DNA from 2 places in the Lysinibacillus sp. JK80 genome. Region 2 is predicted to be linked to the other one. Evidence: riboswitches for the same ligand, from Rfam matches in the RefSeq annotation. Region 2 holds a riboswitch; the other holds the start of a gene.

Region 1 (7,742 bases), 460 kb from region 2:
TTTCAAGCATGCTTACAATTTTTTTCTCATCTACTTCATTTTTCTTCTTTTGAGCATAGCCAAGGGATGAAATAATATCATTTAGCTTGCCTCGAACTGTTGGATACGAAACCCCCAGTTCCTTTTCAACCTCTTTAATATTTCCTCGGCAGGTTAAAAATACTTCCACAAAATGAAGCTGATCCTGTGATAAGGATGCTAGCTTCGACAATTCAAACTCATTTTCAATGGTCGTGTGACAATGAGAACACTGTAACTTCGTAATTTTTAATGTTTTACTGCAGACAGGACAATTTGTGATTACTTGATAAGCCATAGTGAACTCCTTCCTTTAAGTTAAGCTGATTATATAATAAAGAAATTAAAGATGTAAATAATAATATTAATAATTTTAATTAAAAAATAAATAAAATTAATATCTTGATTAATTTTATTTATTTTTGTTTCTATATTGCTTTAAAAATTAAGAAAACGCCATTTTTAATTTCTCAAAATGGCGTTTCTGTTTAATTGGGTCTATCCTTCTTTTTTCTTTCCCGCGGGTGTGATGGCAAAATTGCATTGTATAACGCTTGTGAAGCGGGGTGCTGATATGTCCCATCCTTGCCTATCTCCTCCACTAGCTGACCATGCTGCATCACAAGGATGCGATCTGACATAAAACGTGTGGCCTGTAAATCATGTGAAATGAATAGATAAGCAAGCTGTAGCTCTTTTTGAAGTCTTTGCAGTAGCTCTATAATCGTCTTTTGCAAAATCATATCAAGACTACTAATGGCCTCATCTAAAACAATCAGTTTCGGCTTTAATGCAAGAGCTCTAGCAATGTTGACTCGTTGCTGCTGTCCCCCACTTAGCTGTGAGGGATAGTTTTGAGCCATTGCCCACTCTAACTCTACACAGTCTAGTAATTCCCTTACTTTCTGTTGTCGCTCTGCTTTGCTAAAATGCTCGAAATTCAAAAACGGTTCTTCGAGTATTTCGAAAATCGTCTGTTTTAGATTAAATGAATGATAACTATTTTGAAAAACAGCCTGTAAATTTCTTCGTATCATTTTTTTCTCTTTGCTGGGTGCTTCGTATAAATTGACACCTTGAAAGATCAGCTCTCCGTTTGTTGGTCGTTCAATCCCTAAAATAATGCGCCCTAATGTGCTTTTTCCAGAACCACTTTGACCGACGATGCCAAGACATTCTCCTTCCTGAAGTGAAAATGTCACATTCTCTAATACAGGGGCTTCCTGTCCTCGTTTGAATAGAAATGGTCTTTGCGCATAGTATTTCTCAATATTTTTTACTTCTAGTAGCGTCATTTTATCACCTCATAGCATTCTCGCTTGTAAAAGTTTCTTGGTATAGGGATGCTGAGGCGCATCAAAAAAATCAAAAACATTTGCTTGCTCAACGATTTCTCCTTGATACATCACAGCCACATCGTCCGCAAGCTCAGCAATGACACCTAAATCATGCGTGACAAGGAGTATGGTAGCATCTGTTTCTGAGCGAATTTGATTAAATAGTGTTAATACTTGTTTCTGATTGATGGTATCCAGAGCAGTCGTAGGCTCGTCTGCGATGTAGAGGGAGGCCTGTATCGCCATTGACAGAGCAATCATCACACGCTGTAGCATGCCTCCACTTAACTGGAAAGGATAGTAGGACAAGAGCTGCTCTGGCTGAGGTAAATGAACTTTTTTCAAAGCATCAAGGGCGATCTGTCTCATTTCTTTTTTTGTAAGCTTAAAGTGTGCTTTTAATGTTTCTCGAAAATGACTTTCAATCGTTTGAATATGATCAAATGCAGCGGGTGGGTTTTGCAAAATCATCGAAAGATGTCTGCCACGATAAGCTCTCCATTTAGTAGCTGAAACGTTTAATAAATTTTCTTGCAGATAGAGTACTTCCCCTTGGCTGACATGGGCAAAGGACGGTAATGTTTGCATGATGGCATGGCAAAGCATAGACTTGCCACTGCCACTTTCCCCGATAATTCCTAGGACTCGCCCTTTATAAGCTGTCAGGTTGATAGAGGTTAATATATTTTTCTCCCCTATTTTGACTGTGAGGTCTATCACTTCTAAAACTTTCTCCATAACTTCCCCTTTCCTAGTCAAGCCTTTTTAAACGATTTGCTAATTGATTAAACAATAACACAACAAGGATGATGGCAAGTCCTGGATAAAGCATTAATTCAGGATGCTGTCTCATGTATTGCTTTCCTTCATTGATCATCATGCCCCATTCTGGAATCGGTGCCTGCACCCCAAGTCCGATAAAGGAAAAGCCTGCAATTTCTAAAATCACCTTCCCGATATCTAATGCGACAATCGTGACAATAGATGGCAATAGATTGGGTATATAATGGCGTCTAATTAATTGGATACCTGTAGTGCCCGTTATCCTAGCAGCTTGAACAAAGTCTTTCTCATTGATGCCAATAAACAAACCTCGGATCATTCTTGCATAATAAATAAGCTGTGTGAAAATGAGCGCTATTAAAACATTTTTTAAGCTAGGACCTAATATACCTAACAGCCCAAATGCAAGTACGAGTGTCGGAAAGGCTAATAAAATATCACATAATCGAATAAAAAGAAAATCAATTAATCCTCTTTTCAACGCTACAAAAGCACCCAGTAGGATAGCTAAAACAATAGCGACTAGCTGAATGATGAGCGCTGAACCTAAAGAATAACGAATACCTAAAAGAAGGCGTGACAAGATACACCTTCCTAAATGATCTGTACCTAATGGATAGTCCCAAGACGGGACTGAAAATTTCTTAGCAATATCGACAGCAAAAGGGTCGTGTGGCATTAAAATTGGCGCCAACAGTCCTAATAAGCCAGTAATGACAAGGAGGAATAGACTGATTAATCCTGTTAAGTTGCCACTTTTTGTTCGTACAAATTTCATTTTTAATCTCTCCTACCCTTCATCATTAGATGAGGGTCCAATAAACGATGCAATATATCTGTACATAAATTGGCAAGCACATAGATAACCGCAATAATTAACACATAGCATTGTACAACTGGATAATCCCTGTTCATAATGGATTCTATTAAGTACCTGCCGAGTCCGGGCCAGCTAAAAACCTGCTCCACAATCACGGCTCCACCTAAAAGATTGCCAAGGGTCATGCCTAGCAAGGAAGTCAAGGGAATAGCAGCATTTCGCAAAACATGACGGATAAGAATCACGGAGCTTTTTAATCCTCTTAGCCGTGCATATTGAACATATTGCTGCTGTAATTCTTCTAGGATGGTTGAACGGATAAGCTGAACGAATAATCCAATTGTTGGTAACGCCAGTGCGAAGGCGGGTAAAACTAAATGAGCAGGTGTGCCCTTCCCGTTTGTCGGAAAGAGTCCTAATTTTAAGCTAAATAAATAGAGTAATAGGAAACCTAACCAAAAGGCTGGAATCGACACACTCAATATGCTAAAGAATCGTATGATTTTATCGATGATGGTGTGCTTATACAATGCGCTTATTACTCCGAATGGAATACTTAGCCCTAAAATGAGGATAAACGCAGCAATAGCTAATTCAATGGTTGCGGGTAATTTCACGAATAGTTCATGTGCCACAGGTAATTTACTAACAAAAGATGTTCCAAAATCTAGCTGGATTACGCCCTTTCCCCATAGCAAATATTGAAGAAAAAACGACTTGTCTGTTCCCAGTTCCTCACGTAATGCCTGAATGGCTTCCTCTGTTGGCGCAACCCTTGCCAAACGTAGTATGACTTCAGCAGGCTCTACAGGAACAAAACGAATAAATACAAAGGTTAGGATGGAAACGCCTAATAAGACAAAGGGCAATGTTAAAATTCTTTTTAAACAAAAGATCCATGTTGATTCATACATGCTGTCACTTCCTACTCAATCCTATGATAAAGAGAGAGCTGTCTCTGCTAGACACACTCTCTCCTCCACTTTTATTTTTCTTTAGCCATTTGTGCATAAGGTATATCATATTCAGATGCACGTGGTGCAAAATCCTTTAGAGATGGTTGATAAATCACATTATTTGTTTCGTAAGAAATAGGGTAAAAGAGTGCCTGGTCATGAAACATCGTTAAAATATTCGTGTAAAGCTGCACGCGTTCCTGTTCATCTGTTCCTACTAATAATTGGTGAATTTTCGTATCGATTTCTTTGGCGTTTGCTAGGCCTAATTTCGCCTCGTACACACCACTAGCATTTGGTGTAGCTGATTCATTTGCAAAGCTATGTGGATCTGTAGGTGGTCCATTGGTACGCCAGAAATTAATATCCACCTGGTCATCCATCAATTTTTGAAGACCGACCATTACATCTGCCCCTTCTAAATTCAACTGAACGCCAATTTTTGCGAGTTCACCTTGCATTAATTCTGCCATTGGTTTTTGAATCGCATCGGATGCAATGTAAATCAAATCTAAAGACAACAGCTGTCCGTTTTTTGAACGAATTTTTTCACCCTTAGGTAATAACCACCCTGCCTCATCTAGCAATTGTTGGGCTTTTTCTGGATTGTATACAATAGGTGCTAAATCTATATTGGCATAAGGAATCGCATCCCAGAACAATGTGTTCGCTACTTTTTCCGTACCATGTGTAATACTGTCGACCATTTGTTCCTTATTAATAGCATATTGAATGGCTTGACGTACCTTTAGCTCAGATAATGGACCAGATTGTGTATTGAATAGCAGTGCTTTCGTAGATAAAGGCTCAGAGGTAGCAGTTTTGTATTTGCCACTGTCTTTTAAATACGTATAGTTATCTAAACTAATAATGCCACGCCCATAAATTAAATCTAATTCTTCGTTTTCAAATGCTAATGAAATAGATTCTGAGTCAGGAATAATTTTTACTTTTATTTGTTCAACTAGTGGTTTTTCTCCCCAATAGTTTTCATTGCGACTAAATAATGCATATTCGTCCTTTTTGTATTCAGTTAATACCCAAGGGCCTGTTCCAATCGGTGCTTTGATAGAATCTTGCGTCATATCATCCTTTGGGAATCCGTTATCCCCTAAAAAACGGAAAGGTCTGACGAAGGCAAGTTCGTTTAAGACTGGATAATAAGGCTCATCCAATTGCAGACGAATTGTAAAATCATCTACTTTTACAACCTCTTTCATGTGGTTAACCATGCCCATCCAAGAATGCATGTCTCGATTCGCTAAAACGGCGTCAAAGTTACGAATGACATTATCTGCATTAAATGCAGTGCCGTCTGAATATTTCACGTCTTTTCTTAGATGGAAAGTATACGAAGTTTTATCCTCAGAGATGTCCCAGCTTTCGGCGAGCTTAGGCGTAACAGTACCATCATCATTGTATTCCACCAAGGATTCATAAACCATTGCTTGGGCAGTCATTTGATTCGGTAAATATGTATGAGGATTCAATGGACCGACATCTAATGGCCAGCCAATCGTTATTATTTTTTCATCTGTTTGGTTTGCTGAGGTCTTTTCCTTTTCTTCATCCGTGCCTGTACAGCCAGCAAGTAAACTGAACGTCAGGACAAGCAGGAAAGGAAGTAAATACTTTGTCAATCTCATTTTCTGTCTCCTATCTCTATTCGTAGTACAAATACATCTACTTGTTGAAGAAGAGAAGGCATAAAAAAACCTTATTCTAAAAAAGAATAAGGACAGAAAAACCCACGATGAGCAAGTCTCCATCCATCTCCCTATCTTTCGTAGATCATCAATGAATCTTCTTACAAGCAGGCATTCTGGCTCATGAATCATCATTTTGTTTCACCTTCCCAAGTACTCACTCAGTGGTATTTGAAACAAAACTCCTCATTTACAGCTGCGGGACAGCATGGGATTTTCACCCATTTTCCTTTTAATTGAATGAAAGACGATTTCACTCAAACTTGTAATGATTGCTATGAAATTAGTAATAAACATAACATGCTCGCATGTTCACGTCAATTTTACTTTCTGAAGATAATATATATATCGACGTAACATATAAAGACTAGGGATTTACCCTAGTCTTCGTTATTGGAGAGTAGATGTGGTAGATTAAAAATCATTTCGTTAGCTTGATGTAGATTGCTGTACAGCTTGACGCAACGTTTTAGTAGCAGCAACCATATTCGCTAAAGCTGCAACGGTTTCATCTTCTTTTCTCGTTTTTAAGCCACAATCTGGATTCACCCAGAATTGATAACGGTCCAGCACCTGTAGACTATCTTTCATAATAGCGAGCATTTCATCCTCGCTTGGTACACGAGGGCTATGAATATCATAGACGCCTAAGCCAATTCCTTTTTTATAGGGCTGTGCTTGTAGTGAGGTAATAAGTTCCCCATGACTTCGTGATGTTTCTATGGAAATCACATCTGCATCTAGTGCGCTAATTGGTTCGATGAAATCATTAAACTCGCAGTAACACATATGTGTATGGATTTGTGTTTCATCTTTGACACTAGATGTCGCAAGCTTAAAGGAATTGACAGCCCACTCTAAGTAAGCCCCCCATTCCTCCTTTCTAAGCGGTAAACCTTCTCTTAACGCTGGCTCGTCCACTTGAATAATTGATATACCTGCGTTTTCTAGTGCTTCCACCTCTTTACGGAGTGCTAATGCAATTTGATAAGCGACATCTTTACGGGACAAATCATCTCGCACAAAGGACCAATTTAATATTGTTACTGGCCCTGTCAGCATGCCTTTTACAAATCGCTTCGTTAGGCTTTGGGCATAGGCGGATTCTTTTACGGTAATTGGTGAAGCCCATGCAACATCTCCATAAATGATCGGAGGCTTCACACAGCGTGATCCATATGAAACAACCCACGCTTTCTCTGTAAAGGCAAAGCCAGTCAGCTTTTCACCGAAATATTCGACCATATCTGTACGCTCAAATTCACCATGAACAAGTACATCGATATCTAATTCCTCTTGTATGGAGATCCAGCGCTTTGTTTCGTCTTCTAAAAATGTTTCATAGGCTTCATTCGATAATTGTTTCTTTCGCCACGCATTACGATTTCTTTTCACTTCATCTGATTGCGGGAAGCTACCGATTGTAGTTGTTGGAAACAGCGGTAATCCTAAGGCTTGTTGTTGGATCGTTTGTCGCTTCGTAAAATTACTGTGTCGTTCAAAATCTTGCTTTGTCACAGTTTGAACGGCTTGATGAATTAACTTATTTTGGCGGATTGGATGATTTTTTAGAGCCTCAATCGCCTTCATACTTTCTGAAAAATTATGTTGTAAGGAACCATCTTTATCTCGTCTATATTTAGTCAGCCCCGTGATTTCTACGATTTTCTCATCTGCGAAGGCCAGAGACTGCTTTAAAACAGGGTCAAGTTCATTTTCAAGAGAGGTTGTGATTGGAACGTGCTGTAGGTTACTTGATGGTTGAATCCATAGTTCAGCCGCATGACTTAGCTGTTCAATGGCTTGAATCGTCGCATTGACCTCCGCCAGGTTTGAACGCCAAATATCACGGCCATTCACTACCCCTATTCCTAATACTTTATCCTGCGGGAAACCAAATTGACGAAGTGACGCCATATTTCCTTTATAGCCATGAACAAAGTCCAAACCGAATCCTTGAACAGGCAATGTACTTAATGCTTCATAGGCACTTAAAGCTTCGAAATAAGTCTGTAGCATTATTTTAGCCTCAGGAACGGCAGTGGCTAACTGGTCATACATTTCTTTCACCAGCTTTATCTCTGCTGGATCAAGTGTTAAGACGAGGGATGGCTCTTCTAGC
Region 2 (7,742 bases):
TGTATCAATTGGCAAGTCCTTCGTCGTTTGTGCTGTAAAAATGTAAGTAGATTTGCCTTTTAAACTATAGCTTCCATTATGATCTTTGACACCAATGACAAGCGTTCCCTTTTGATCTGCTTTAAATAGATAACCTTCTTTTTTTCCTACGCGAACATCATTGACATGGATAGGCTCTACATCACCAATCCCGCTATTTGGGTAGAAATATAAATCAAAGGCATAGTCGTATTTGTCAGCGCCTTTTAATGTTAATTGAGCATATTCATTTTCTTCTAAATCGACTTTATACCATTTCTTTTCGTCTTGCTGTTCAAAAGCACCCTGTTCTGTATTTAGCTTATTTTTAGTAAGGATCTTGGCGTTCTTAATACGATCTTCCTTTGTCTCTGAATAATGCTTAGGCAATTTATTTAAATCAAATTGTAATGCTTTTACAGGATCAACTAATCCGTGACCATAAGTAAGATCATAGCCTTTCTCGCCCAAATCTTGTGCGGTCATTTCTAAAATCGCTTCTATTTGATGCGGTTTTAAAGATGGGTCTTTGGATTTAAGAAGAGAGGCGATACCTGCCACGACAGGAGAGGCCATGGATGTTCCACTAAACTTGACAAAAGATGATCCTTTCTTCGCATCATGAACGGTACTATAAATGTCTTCACCTGGTGCAACAATATCCACAGATGGTCCGTAATTGGAGTAGCTTGATAGTTTGTTACGTTCGTTTGTTGAACCAACACTAATGACACCTTCGAAAGAAGCGGGGAAGGAATATTCATCTGTCGATTCATTTCCTGCGGCCGCCACAATTGTAATCCCACTATCAATCGCTTTCTGAACGGCTTCCTTCATCAGGGGAGATTCACCATAGCCTCCTAGACTCATATTAATGACGTCAACGCCCTGCTCAATTGCATAAAGAATACCCTGTGCAATGATGAAATCATTAGCACCTTCTTTGCCGTTAAATACATCAATTGGCAGTAACTTTGCATTCGGATTAATCCCATGCCCACCTACGCCATTATCTTTTGCTGCGGCGATAATACCTGCCACATGTGTTCCGTGATCGCCTGAATAAGTAGTATTAGCAGGTGCTGCTGCATTATAGGGTGGAAGTACTTGTGACTTTAGATCGGGGTGTTTAAAATCTACACCAGAATCAATGACAGCAACTGTGACATCATGGTTGCCTGCTAATTCTAGTGCCTTATCCATTTGCAGTAAGTTTAAATGATACATCTCTTGTTTTTTAGGATCAGCTTCTTTATTAAAAGAATGATAGATGTAACTAGGAGATACACTTGATATTCCGTTTTGCTTTAAATAGTAAGAGACGGCTTTTTCGATCGATACGCCTTTATTTAGTTGTACAACATCATACCCTAATGAAGGAATGGAGCGGATGACCTTGGAGCCAATTTTTTTATGTACGTTTTTATCAAGACCTGAATGCTTGATAACAATTGTATCCTTACTCATCCATTTTTCTTCATTTTTCTCTGTTTGTTTCGCACTGTTTGCCAGCATGTTTTTCGCTTTATGCTGAGGTGCCTCAGCAAAGGCAGAAGCAGCAGGAACCATGAGTGCAGCAGATGCTACAACAGCGACTGATTTTTTATACCAACTTTTCAATTGTTATCTCTCCTTGGTGTTATAAATTAAATCTCGACTATATTAATACGGACAAAGATTAGAAAAGTTTCGTAATGGAGGAAAATTTTTCTTTGCTATTTTAATTTTTGGTAGGTATAACGAAAAAACCTAGCATTATTAAAAGCTTTAGATCTGTTCTATTAATTGTTGTAGCTCCTGCTTGGAACGAGGGATGTTGATATTTTCCTGCAATAGCTTCTTTTTTTGCAAAGCTATGACCATTTCAAAAATCCATGGACGTTCAAGATGCGCGCGATATAACAATTCGTCTTCATAAAACAAGGTGATTGGATCACCGTTATAAATAATTTTTCCAGCCTCCATAACAATGATTAGATCTGCCCATTCATAGGCGAGAGGTATGTCATGGGTTGCTAGTAAAATGGTTCTCTCACCATCATCTAATTTGGCTAAGTATTGTAATACTTGTGTAGCATAATAATTATCAAGACCTGCTGTTGGTTCATCTAACAAAAGGACAGAGGGCTCCATCGCTAAAACACCTGCCATTGCTACACGTTTTTTCTGACCTACGCTTAAAAAATGAATGGGTTTATCAAGCAAATCTTCCACTTCGGTTTGCGCAACGGCCCATGCTATTTTTTCTTCCGTTTTTTCAGTAGACCAGCCGAGATTCAATGGGCCAAATGCTATATCTTGCTTGACGGTCCCTGAAAAAAGCTGATGATCTGCATTCTGAAAAACAATGCCGACTTTTTGGCGTAGGGCCTTTAAAGCTTTTCGACTATATTCCAGATCGTTGCCTTCGAATACAATCGTTCCAGCTGTAGGTTTTAAAATACCGTTAAGATGCTGAAATAAAGTCGATTTTCCTGCGCCATTATGTCCGAGTATGGCGATTTTTTTACCTTTTGGAATGTCTAATGTAATATCTGACAACGCCTTCGTACCATCCGCATAGGCATAAGATAATTGGTTGAGTTCAAAATAAAATGCTGTCATGTAAAATACCCTCCATATACGATGAGGACTAGTAAAATAGCTGCCATGCCTAGCCAATTTTTCTTGCTATAAGAGCCCATCTCTTGCCAGTAGACGGCCTCGCCTCCACGTGATTGCATGGCATTGTTGAGCTCTCGGCTACGCTGAAACATTTCCACAAATAATGCCACAATAAGCATGGAGACAGAGCGTAGCCATTGCATCGGTGAATGATAGCCAAGACGTGCTTGCTGGGCGAGATGTATATTTTGCATGCTTTCTAAAAACATAAAAATAAAACGATAGATTAGTTCGACGAGCTCCACTAATAAAGAGGGGAGTCGCCATTGTCGTAGCACATAACATATTCCTTGTACGGAAGTGGTTAGAATTAAAAAGTATAAACAACTAATGCTACCAAGGACAATAAAGAACAGCTGTTGCGCTGCTAACACACTTGCATTCCCAATAAAGACAGTCCAATTCCTAAATGTAAACGACCAAATATGGGCAGGGAGTGTATTCGTTGATGATGTAAAGGAAAGTAAAATAGATACGAGACTTGTTAATAAGAAAAAGCTAGGTAGCAATAATAATTTGCCGTAGTATGCAAGCGGAATTTTTGCACCTAAAATGATAAAAGCACTCATTACAAAAAATGTAATGAGTGAAAGTCGTTCATCTCTCATGATGAGCGTTATGAGAAGTAGTCCAAGTGAAAATATCATTTTTTCTAGCGGATGAACGGACGCTAGCTTATTCAGATAGGCATACTTATCAATGAGTAACATAATGGTTAACCTTCTTTGTGTTTGCCACGCATATAGCCGATGAAGTAGCCAATAAAGCCAGCTCCTATAGCTGCCTGTAGCACGAATAATAAGCTTTCGATTTCACCACTTGGTGGCTCCCATAGACTTTCAAACCATGGTTCATATTCCGCATTAATTTCACCAATAGCTGCTTCTGCTTCTCCATCAGCACCACCAAATTCAGCACCTTTTTGTATGAATAAGGGAATGATGGCTAACAACACAACAATTGCTAATAACAATAAATTTTTTTCATTTGTTAATGTGCCTCCTTTGTTGAGAAAACACGTAACGTTTTTAATTCGCTAACATTGTATTTTTTCAAGAAATTCATCACAATGACCGTTAAAATTCCTTCACTCACTGCTAAAGGAATTTGAGTTAAGGCAAAAATACTTGCAAACTTTGTAAAGGATGCCATAAAGCCTCCAACCTCTGAAGGAAAGGCTAGTGCAAGTTGTACAGAAGTCACAATGTATGTACCTAAATCACCAAGCATAGCTGCAAAGAATATGGCTAGTGAAAATGACAACCCTACTTTTTGAGCCCCTTTAAAGACAAAGTAAGCAATAAAAGGACCAACAATAGCCATAGAAAAGGTATTAGCCCCTAAAGTTGTAATTCCTCCATGAGCTAATAATAAAGATTGAAATAATAAAACGATTGTTCCAATTACACTCATTGCTAGAGGGCCAAAGAGTACTGTCCCAAGTCCTACACCAGTTGGGTGAGAGCAACTACCTGTAACTGAAGGGATTTTTAGGGCGGATAGCACAAAGGCAAAGGCTCCTGAAAGCCCCAAAAGCATTTTTGTTTCAGGATTTTCATCAATGGTTTTTCGAATAGAACGCAATCCTAGAATGATAAATGGGATAGAGATCACCCACCAAAAAATAGCCCATTCGATTGGTAAAAAACCTTCCATGATATGCATGGCAAAGGCACGTTTTGGCACGATTAAAAAGGCCAGTAAAAAATAACTAAGTTTCCACCATGATAATTTCAAAAAGCTTTCCTCCTAACTAATTAATAGATTTTTAGAATATTGCGTGCGTAATTAAAAAAAGCACTTCTCCTTAGGTGGAAAAGTGCATAGCTAAAAAAGCAAATAACAGTCTCATCTGCTAAGCCGCACACCTATCCTCGTAGGTTGAAACGATCACTTATTTTTCGGCAGGTCTCCTGGCTCTAGTTCAATGCTTTATAGGTCTTCCCATCCGTTGGACAGTGACATATTCTATAAAGCTCCCTATTACAGTGGCGGGACCGCGCCGGGCTCAAACCGGCTTCCCTTTTAAGCAAAATGACAAGCACTTTGCACCGAAAAACATTCAAATTGTGAGATTTCACGACAAAGTGTAACATGAATTTCCATAAATATGCTATACCTTTTATGAAATTTTTTAAATTAAAGGTCAACAGTGAATATTCTGATAAAATTTTGTGCGCAAATTATATAGATTGTATAAATTTCATACCTAGTTCCATTCAAAATTGATAAATTTGTCATAAATTTTTAAAGAAATATTGAAATTTTAAAATAATAAGATATGATAAAGACAGTTTTCTATTTAAAATTCTAATAAAAATTTCATATAAAACGTCAATAAGTGCTCGAATAGCTCGAGATAATAGGGAAATTGGTGAAAATCCAATACAGCCCCCGCTACTGTAATAGCTGATGAAATCGCAAAGCCACTGGTACAAACTTGGGAAGGTGCGACAGTAAAATGAAGCTTAAGTCAGGAAACCTGCTTATTTGATTGTGCATGCAAACTTTTCGGAGGGAGAAGTTGAAGCGAAAGCGGGTACCTGTATTTCATTCTATTCGTTTTTATTTGGCTTCTACAAAACCTTTACTCTTCGTTATAGAGTAAAGGTTTTTCTTTTTCCAAAAAGCAAATGAGGGGAGACAGAAGATGACAACTTGGAATTTAGAGGGGATGAAAACACATCTCTTTATTTGCAATGGCAGTAGCTGCATGAAAAAGGATGGGGAGGAAATTACCTTAGCCATTCGAGATGAGATACAACGGCAAGCACTCGATCAGGAAATACATACGACAAGAACGCGCTGTAATGGACGCTGCAAGGATGCTTGTGTGGTAATCGCTTATCCTCAAGGAAACTGGTATCGTGTGCCATCAACAGAGCATGCTAGAACACTAGTACAAGATTTACATCATGAATCCTTATACAACGAACATGTCTTTACACTTCGTGAAGGTACATTACAGCGTACTGCTCAAACAACTGCCATTAAAGGGATCGAAAAGGTGAAAGAGGGGTAACAACATGGCGCAAAAAGGAAAAATTTTCGTAGTAGGCTTTGGACCTGGAGATTTTAAGCATATTACGACACGTGCAGTAGAGGCTTTACAACAAAGTGATATGATTATAGGCTATAAAACCTATGTAGAGCTGATTCAAGATTTAGTAAGTGCAAAATCGATTGTTAGTACAGGCATGACAGAAGAAGTGTCGCGTGCACAGGAAGCCGTTCGTCAAGCCGAAGCAGGGAGCATCGTCTCAGTAATTTCGAGTGGTGATGCAGGCGTCTATGGCATGGCAGGATTAGTCTATGAGGTGTTAATTGAGCTAGGCTGGACAGAAGCAACAGGAATTGAAGTTGAAATTGTTCCTGGGATTTCTGCGATTAATTCATGCGCTAGCATACTTGGTGCACCTATTATGCATGATGCTTGTACAATCAGTTTGAGTGACCATCTAACACCTTGGAATTTAATTGCAAAGCGTGTCGAGGCAGCTGCAATGGCGGACTTTGTCATTGCTTTATACAATCCTAAAAGTGGACGTCGAACAAGACAAATTGTCGAGGCTCAACGAATACTCTTAGAATATCGTTCGCCAGACACACCAGTTGGGCTTGTGAAAAGTGCCTATCGAGAACGTCAAGAAGTGACCATGACAACACTAGCAGAAATGCTAGAACATGATATTGGTATGTTGACAACTGTCATTATCGGGAATTCGTCAACATTTTTCTATGACAATAAGATGATTACGCCCCGCGGTTACCAACGTAAATATACCCTGGGTGAAGAGAAACAGCCATTACGTCCACATCAACGTTTACGCGAAGAAAATGAACCTTGGGCAATGAACCAAGAGACGGGAACAGCGCGAAATGACTTTACGGCTGACCCTAATGCAGGGCGCTTTAATAAACCCAGTATAGCCGCTACGCCAAAGCCGAAAAAAACAGCTCTTGAAATGGCTACAGCGGCACTTGCAATGGTAAAAGGGACAAGCGCAGTCAAAGTAACACCGAAGCTTGTACAGCAAAAAATAGAATCTATTTTTGAATTAGCAGTAAGTCCTGGTGTAGCCAATAAGTTTTTTACTCCCCAGCAAATGATGATGTTAGCGGAGGTCGTTGGGGATGAGGGGACGATGGAATACACACCAGATCATCAAATTCATTTGAAAATACCAACGACTGCCCCTGAACAGATCACAGAGAAATTACAGGAAGTAGGGTTTTTATTATCCCCGATTGGTGATGTGTTATCACTGAAGGCTTGTGATTTTTGCTACGGTGAAAAGGCTGATTCAATACCATATGCAGAGGAAATACAAGAAAAACTAGGCGGTATGTCCTTACCGAAGACATTAAATATTGGCTTTAATGGCTGTGGGATGGCCTGTTATCGGGCTGTATTTGATGATATTGGCATCGTCTACCGCAAAAGTAAATTTGATGTCTTTATTGGAGCAAAACCAGTCGGTCGTACAGCACACGCAGCACAGCCTGTTGTAGAAGGGCTGGAGCCTGAGCAGCTGATTCCACTCATTACAGATATTATTGAAGAATATAAAGCAAATGCTCATCCAAATGAACGCTTATTTAAATATTTTAAACGTGTGAAAAAAATACTGCATTTTACGTATCAAGATATGTCTTCCAAAATAAAAGTAGAGCCAGCTCCGTGCGGCGACTAGTAAGGAGTAGAGAGATGAAAGCTATTTTATTTGTCGGCCATGGGAGCCGTTTAGCAGCAGGAAATGATGAGGTTCGTACATTTATCGAACAAATGACACCGCGTATTGATGAACAATTTTTAGTGGAAACTTGTTTCCTTGAATTTGCTTCACCTAACATCGAAGAAGGTATTACAAACTGTGTGAAAAAGGGAGCTACAGAGGTACATGTAATTCCAATCATTTTACTGCATGCAGGCCATTCAAAACTGCATATTCCAGCGGAAATAGAGCATGCGCGTGAGCATTATCCAACAATTACCTTCACATATGGTCAAACAATTGGTATCCATGATGAAATCTTTGCCATTTTACAAGATCGCCTAG

Evidence for each region. A riboswitch is a leader RNA that binds a small molecule or an ion and turns the genes downstream of it on or off. The one in region 2 is predicted to bind cobalamin.
Region 1: another riboswitch for cobalamin. It lies ahead of nikA (nickel ABC transporter substrate-binding protein); the one in region 2 lies ahead of HXV90_RS01705 (energy-coupling factor ABC transporter permease).

What each region holds. Positions count from the first base shown of each region.
Region 1 is NZ_CP058997.1:792,093-799,834, forward strand. Features, by position in the region: gene HXV90_RS04175 (DUF2089 domain-containing protein) at 1-316, opposite strand, end outside; gene HXV90_RS04180 (ABC transporter ATP-binding protein) at 507-1,313, opposite strand; gene HXV90_RS04185 (ABC transporter ATP-binding protein) at 1,323-2,093, opposite strand; gene HXV90_RS04190 (ABC transporter permease subunit) at 2,107-2,916, opposite strand; gene nikB (nickel ABC transporter permease) at 2,919-3,872, opposite strand; gene nikA (nickel ABC transporter substrate-binding protein) at 3,944-5,560, opposite strand; cobalamin riboswitch at 5,710-5,902, opposite strand; gene metE (5-methyltetrahydropteroyltriglutamate--homocysteine S-methyltransferase) at 6,050-7,742, opposite strand, start outside.
Region 2 is NZ_CP058997.1:331,504-339,245, forward strand. Features, by position in the region: gene HXV90_RS01685 (S8 family serine peptidase) at 1-1,638, opposite strand, end outside; gene HXV90_RS01690 (energy-coupling factor ABC transporter ATP-binding protein) at 1,786-2,622, opposite strand; gene cbiQ (cobalt ECF transporter T component CbiQ) at 2,619-3,392, opposite strand; gene HXV90_RS01700 (energy-coupling factor ABC transporter substrate-binding protein) at 3,398-3,655, opposite strand; gene HXV90_RS01705 (energy-coupling factor ABC transporter permease) at 3,673-4,419, opposite strand; cobalamin riboswitch at 4,569-4,753, opposite strand; cobalamin riboswitch at 5,005-5,186, shown strand; gene HXV90_RS01710 ((2Fe-2S) ferredoxin domain-containing protein) at 5,333-5,704, shown strand; gene cobJ (precorrin-3B C(17)-methyltransferase) at 5,709-7,376, shown strand; gene HXV90_RS01720 (sirohydrochlorin chelatase) at 7,391-7,742, shown strand, end outside.